DNA from 2 places in the Curtobacterium sp. MCSS17_011 genome. Region 1 is predicted to be linked to the other one. Evidence: predicted binding sites of a transcription regulator. Region 1 holds the regulator's gene; the other holds the start of a gene.
What was found. Region 1 encodes HspR, which represses chaperone genes until heat shock. Its sites were predicted from a motif close to AAGTTGAGTCNNNNNGACTCAACTT; they were not measured.
Positions count from the first base shown of each region.

Region 2: the regulator HspR is predicted to act here: its motif matches at 1,873-1,897, upstream of DEJ17_RS10780 (Hsp20/alpha crystallin family protein).

Region 1 is NZ_QKLE01000003.1:176,270-179,673, forward strand. Features, by position in the region: gene DEJ17_RS03455 (M60 family metallopeptidase) at 1-1,973, opposite strand, end outside; gene DEJ17_RS03460 (heat shock protein transcriptional repressor HspR) at 2,055-2,465, opposite strand; gene DEJ17_RS03465 (DnaJ C-terminal domain-containing protein) at 2,591-3,404, opposite strand, start outside.
Region 2 is NZ_QKLE01000014.1:13,424-16,827, forward strand. Features, by position in the region: gene DEJ17_RS10770 (manganese catalase family protein) at 104-985, shown strand; gene DEJ17_RS10775 (hypothetical protein) at 1,068-1,394, opposite strand; gene DEJ17_RS10780 (Hsp20/alpha crystallin family protein) at 1,406-1,849, opposite strand; gene DEJ17_RS10785 (alpha/beta fold hydrolase) at 1,972-2,706, opposite strand; gene DEJ17_RS10790 (MarR family winged helix-turn-helix transcriptional regulator) at 2,757-3,218, shown strand; gene DEJ17_RS10795 (hypothetical protein) at 3,289-3,404, shown strand, end outside.

The sequences.
Region 1 (3,404 bases):
GCTCCACGGATCACCTGCCACCCCGGGACGTCATCGCGATCGGCCGACACCAGGTGGTGCCCCTCGATCCGGTACGCCCGAGGTGCGCCGTTCCCGGTGATCGGAGCGCCGTTGCCGTAGACCCGGAGCAGGTCCGGCTGGGCGTGCGTCACCAGCAGGAACTGTCCGTCGCGGTACGGTGTGCCCCCGAACACCCGGTCGAGCACCGTGCCGGTCTCGTCGCCGTGGACCGAGCCCGCCGTGATGAGGGTGCCGTCCGGGTCGTACTGCTCGATGTGCAGGTAGGCGTGACCCGACCACGATGTGTGCGCGTTCCAGGACGTCGCCGCTCGCCAACCCAGGGTGCCGCGGCCGTCCAGCCACAGCACACCGATCGGACGGTTCGCCTGCCCTCGCGCCACGACGGCGTCACCACCGACGGCAGCGGTCGTGACGATGATGGAGTCCTCGGTGCCGTCGCTGCTCCGGAGTCGGACGGCAAGCCGGCCGGTGTCGGATCCGACGACGTCAGCCGCCGCGGTGGCATCGACCACCGCAGCCGAACCACGACCGCTCGCGGTGCCGAGCGCCGTGACGGCCGGAGCGTCGACCAGGCGACGCCCGACCGGCACCGTCGGGAGCGGACCGTCGATGACACCGACGGGCGGGTCGTAGCCGGGCACGACGTACTCGATGACACGGTGGCGCGAGTCGACGTTGTCCCAGATCCGCTGGTCGAGCGGCGGCAGTTCGCCGATGGCCGACCGCGTCGCGTCGGACATCGGGAACCCGAGGGCGTCGTAGAACGGTGCGAGGTTCCGATCGGCGACCCGAGACGCCGTCGTCACGAAGAGCGCGTGGCGGTCATCGGTGGTGAGCACGTGCGGGTTCACGACCGCAGACTCAGCGCGGAGAGCCGCGAAGAACCGGGGCAGGAAGGCATCACCGAACGCACGGCGCAGCTGCTCCCACGCGAGCAGCCGGACGCGGTCGCTCGCCTCGAGCCAGTTCCGGTCCTCCGAGGCGAAGTACCGCTCGAACGACGCGGTCGTCTCGTCCCACCGGCTCCCGAAACCAAGCCCGACCTGCACCGCGAGCGACGAGATGTTCGTGATGGTCTCGGCCGTCCCCGGGAAGGAGTTGATCGTCGACTCGTAGGTGTGCCCGATCTCGTGCCAGAGCGCCCACTGGTCGTGCAGCGGGTCGCGGAACAGGTCCCCGGCCGCACCGGAACTGACGTGGAACAGGATCCGGCCGTTGCTGGCGTTCGCGTACCCACCCCCGGTGTCCGGGGCAACGATGTGTATGCGGTGCGGATGCTTGTGCGACGTACCGACCGCGTCGTCGTCCAGTCCGTAGGTCGAGTCCGTGAGCTCGACGACCCGGTCCCAGTTCGCAGTCCGCGCAGCGAGGTCGTCCGCCGGGATCAGGGTGCCCGTCTTCGGCTTCTGGAAGTCGCCGAACATGCGGTCCGAGACGACCTCGACGAACGGGGCGTCCGCCCACCGCTCGAGGTCCGCGGCGAAGGACTCAGCGGTGCTCTGCCCACGGACCCAGGTCGGTACGGGTTCGCCCCCGGAGACCGTCGCCCTCGCCGAGCCGCCGTCCGCCGTGCTGACGAGCGACACCATGCCGTCGTGCACCGCGGTGACCTCGTTGACGCCGGGGACGAGCGCGGTCCGCCGGTATCCGACGTCGCGGCCGTCGTTGTGGGCCGCGTACGTGCCGATCAACCCGATCGCGATCTCCATGGTGGGCGCACCCTGCGGGATCGAGACCGTCACGACCTCGCCCGCCTCGACGAAGCGCCCGGCGGGCTGCAGGTCGCTGTGCGCGAACCGACGGCGCTCAGCAGAGGCAGCGGCGGACGCACTGCCGATCCCGTGCACGAGCACCGCGGTCTCCGACCCGTCGGCCGAGTGCTCGATCGCCGTACGACGGTCCTCCTGCCGGACGTCTGCCGCGGCGGGTACAGCACCCGTTCCGCTGGCCACAGCGACGACGATCAGTGATGAACAGAGTGCAGCCCATTTTCGCATGTTGAAATACTACATGCAATACATACGAGACAAAAGTCAGCGCGGCCCGCGGTAGAGCACGATCTGCGTGTTCCGCTGCGGACGTGACCCCGCCTTCAGCGAGATGGCCGCACCGCTCGCGGTGGCGGCGAACACCCGCGCCCCGGGTCGGTTGATGAGCTGGTCGGCCAACGCCGACTCGAGCTCGCGTACCCGGTCACGCAGCGCCTTGTTCTCGTTCTCCAGGTCGAGCACCCGCCGGATCCCCTCCAGCGACACGCCCTCGGAGCCGAGGCGCGCGATCTCGCGCAGCTGCGCGACGTCACGCATGGAGTAGCGCCGCGAACCGCCGCGGGTACGGCCCGGCACGACCAGGCCGAGCCGGTCGTACTGCCGCAGCGTCTGCGGGTGCATCTCGGCGAGCTCGGCCGCGACCGCGATCGCGAAGACGGGCGAGTTCTCGTCCATGTCGGTCATGGCGTGTTCCTTTCCGTCGTCCGCGTGGGGTGGAGACCAGCCTGGAGGCTCGGGGCGGCTTCCTGACGGAGCCGCGCCGAGCCTCCAGGCTGGGTCCACTGCTGTGGTCGCGCGCGCTAGTCGCGCGCCTTGGCGAGGAGGTCCTCGCGGGGGTTCTCGTCGGGCAGCGCGGCCGCGAGTGCCTCGACGGCCTCGCGCTGCTTCTCCGACAGGTGCGACGGCACCGCGACCTGGACGGTCGCGAGCAGGTCGCCCGTGCCGTTCTTCGTCGTGACGCCGCGCCCCTTGACGCGCAGGACGCGACCCGACGGCGTGCCGGGGGCGACCTTGAGCTTCACGGGCGAGCCGCCGAGCGTCGGGACCTCGATCGTCGCGCCGAGCGCCGCCTCGGCGAAGGTCACGGGGACGTCCACTCGCAGGTTCAGCCCGTCGCGCTCGAAGACCGGGTGCTTGCGCACCGACACGGCGACCACCAGGTCACCCGCCTCACCGCCGTCGGGCGACGGTTCGCCGCGACCGCGCAGCCGGATCTTCTGGCCGTCGGCCACGCCCGCGGGGATGCGGACGTTCACCGGCCGACCGTTGCCCTGTGACAGCTTGACGGTGTCGCCGGCGATCGCCGTGGTGAAGTCGAGCGTCGTCGACGCCGTGACGTCCCGGCCCTTCGTCGGACCACCGAAGCCGCGGTAGCCGCCGGAGGTCTGGCCGAAGCCTCCACCACCGCCGAACATCCCGCCGAGGATGTCCTCGAAACCGCCGGCACCTCCGGGGCCGCCCTGGCCGAAGCGGACACGCTGTCCGCCACCGCCCTGCTGCCCGAACATCCCGCCGAAGACGTCCTCGAATCCGCCCTGGCCCCCGCCGCCCGCTGTGAAGCGAGCGCCGGAACCCATCGCGCGGACCTGGTCGTACTCCTGGCGCTGCTCTTTG
Region 2 (3,404 bases), on a different contig from region 1:
TCCGGGACACCCTCTGCGTGATCCGGCCACCTTGGACGGCCGCTCAGTGCCCCCGGCGAACCATCGGCCGTGCAATCGCTCGATCGAGACGAAGGAGCACGATTTGTACTTCCACAAGCAGGAACTCCAGTTCAAGGCAACGCCCGACAAGCCCGACGCGATCTACGCCCGCAAGCTGCAGGAGGTGCTCGGTGGCCAGTACGGAGAGATCTCCGTCGCGCTGCAGTACCAGTTCCAGGCGTGGAACATGCACATCCCCGGCAAGTACCGCGACATGGTGTTCGGCATCGGCGCCGAGGAGATGGGCCACGTCGAGATGCTCGCGACGATGATCGCCCAGCTGCTCGAGAAGTCCCCGCTCGGCATCACCGAGGACGCGCTGCAGGACGACCCCACGGTCGCCGCGATCGTCGGCGGCACGGACGTCCAGCACGCCATCGTCGCCGGTGCGGGTGCCCGTCCGGTGGACAGCAACGGCAACCCCTGGCAGGGCTCGTACATCACCGCCAGCGGCAACCTGCTCGCCGACTTCACGGCGAACGAGAACGCCGAGATGCAGGGACGTGTGCAGGCCGCCCGGCTCTACCACATGACCGACGACCACGGCGTGCGGGACCTGCTGTCCTTCCTCATCGCCCGAGACACCATGCACCAGAACATGTGGGCGACCGCCGCGGCCGAGCTGCGCGAGAAGGGCGTCGAGGGCTTCCCCGTGCCGAGCAACTTCCCGCAGTCGAAGGAGAACCAGGAGGTCAACTACCAGTACCTCAACTTCTCCGACGGTGCCGAGGCGAAGAACGGCCCGTGGGCGAGCGGCCCCTCGTTCGACGGCAAGGGCGAGTACTCGTACCACGACGGCCCGACCACCTCGGTCCCGATGCCCCCGCCCACGCACCCCGACGTCCGCCTCTACGGCACCACCGAGCTGCCGAACGTCGTCGAGAAGACGGCCGGCCTGGTGCAGGACAAGCTGAACAAGGAGTAGTCCCGACGGTCGCCCACGCGACCGACGGAACGACGGGAGGCCCGGCGCACGACGTGCGCCGGGCCTCCCGTCCGTCACATGGTCACCGCACCGACGGGGCGGACCCGCCCACGGTCATCAGTGCCCCCGTCTCGGGTTCTTCGTCGCGTGGTGCCTCGAAGATGTCCGAGTAGGCGCGGACCGCGCTCCACCCCGCGATCAGCAGGGCCGTGCCGAGGACCGCCGCGACCCAGGGCGCCAGGAGCGACTGCTCGACGAGCCGGGGCGCGGCGACCCAGGTCAGGAACGTGCCGGTCAGGCTGCCGGTGGCCCCGAGGAGCACGGCGGTGCGCCGGTCCAGGCTCGTCAGCGCGAGCGCCGCGGTGACGACGAGGACCGCGACCACAGCGTTCAGCAGGACGGACGTCATCGCTCAGCTCCTCACTCGGCGGCGGCGCCGGAACCGACCGCGAGCTGCTCCGACGCGCCACCGACGGTGACGGCGATCTTGCGCGGCTTCGCGGACTCCTTGACCGGGATCGTGACGCTCAGCACGCCGTTGTCGTACCCGGCGGTGATGCGCTCGGTGTCCAGGCCTTCGCCGAGCGTGAGCTGTCGGACGAACGTGCCGGGCTGGCGCTCACGCGTGAGCCACTGCGAGCCCTCGGGCGCGCCCAGGGTGCGCTCGGCGCGGATGGTCAGGACGGAGCCGTCCACGTCGATGTCGACGGAGCCCGGGTCGATGCCGGGCAGGTCGACGTCGAGGACGTAGTGGTCCCCGGTGCGGTACAGGTCCATCGGCATCGAGCGCGGGCCGGCGGCGGTGCCGAGGAGTGAACCCGCGAGTCGGTCGAGCTCGCGGAACGGGTCGAAGTTCATCGTCATCGGAATCAACTCCTTCGTGGTTCTCGTTGAGTCCCCTCGACTCAACTGCCACCGTTTTAGCACTCGACCCTGGTGAGTGCCAAAAGATCGCTCGGAAGACGCCGAGAACCGTCGACCGCCGATCAGCCGCCGAGGAACGGGTCGATGACCGCCCACGTGGCCGCGGGGGCCTCGAGGTGGGGCAGGTGCCCAGCGGCCGGGACCTCGGCGAACACCGAACCCGGCACGGCCGCCGCCACCGCGCGACCGTACGCCGGCGTCACGACCCCGTCGCTCGCACCGAAGACCACGAGCGTCGGCACCCGTACGGCCCCGAGCCGCCCGAGCAGGGTCGGGTCGCTCATCGACCGGCCGGCGACGACCGCCATGGTCTGCCCGTTCGACCGCTGCACCGCCTGTTGTTCCTCGGTGACCGACGCCGGGTCCTGGTACCCCCGCTCGGGATCGTGCCAGGCGACCTCGGCCAGCCCGCGGGCATCGAGGGCGAAGAAGTCGGCGATCGGTTCGCCCTCGACCACCGCACCCACGCCGTCGATGTCGACGACGGCACCGACGACCGCGGCGAACCGGTCGTCGGCAGCTGCCTGCACGGCCATCTCGAGGGCGATCCAGCCGCCGATCGACGACCCCACGAGCACGACGTCCTGCTCCCCGGCGGCGAGGAGCTGCTCGAGGTACGCGGCCGCCAGGGCCGGGACGGAGTCGATCCCGTCCGGGCACGGGGTGCCGTCCCACCCGGGGTGCGTGGGGGCGACGACGTGGAAGGCGGGTGCGAGGTGCGCGACGATCGGTGCGACGGTCCTGGGGCCGCCGCCGCCGTGCAGGACGAGCGCGGTGCGGGTGCGGGAGTCGGTCATGAGTGCTCCGTATCAACATGTTTATGTACGAGTGTTGATACCATAGCACCATGCTGACCGACCTCGAAGCCCTGGGCCACGCCGTCAAGCGGGCGCAGTACCGCAACCACCGCACGATGGACGCCGCCCTGCGCGACCTCGGCGTGACGCTCGTGCAGTGGGACGCCCTGCGTGCGATCGACCGGATGCCCCGTGCCTCGGGGCACGACCTCGCCGTCGCGACGTTCCAGAGCGACCAGGCGTTCGGCACCCTCGCGAACCGGATGCTCGACCGTGGGCTCATCACCCGGACCGCCGGCCGGGGCCGCCGCATCGAGCACACCGTCACCGAGGACGGTCGGCGGGTGCTCGAGGAGGGACACCGCATCGCCGAGGGGGTGCTCGACGGCCTGTTCGCACCGCTCGACGAGCCGCGACGGGCGGCACTCCTGCAGCTCCTGACGGCCCTGACGGATGCCGCCGAACCGTTCGGCGCGCAAAACGTACACAGTGCGAATGGTTCGTTGAACTGACCGTTCACTTCGTGAAAGAGTTCAGCTGTCCGCAGGGGACACACGGCAAGCAAGAAGGGCGGGACACGACATGCACAGCACGTACTCCGGGATGCCTCGGACGGCACGGATCGGTGGCAGCCACACCCGCGTCGGTCTCACCGACCCGGCGATCATCGACGCGTACGTCGAACGTCGCATCCAGGA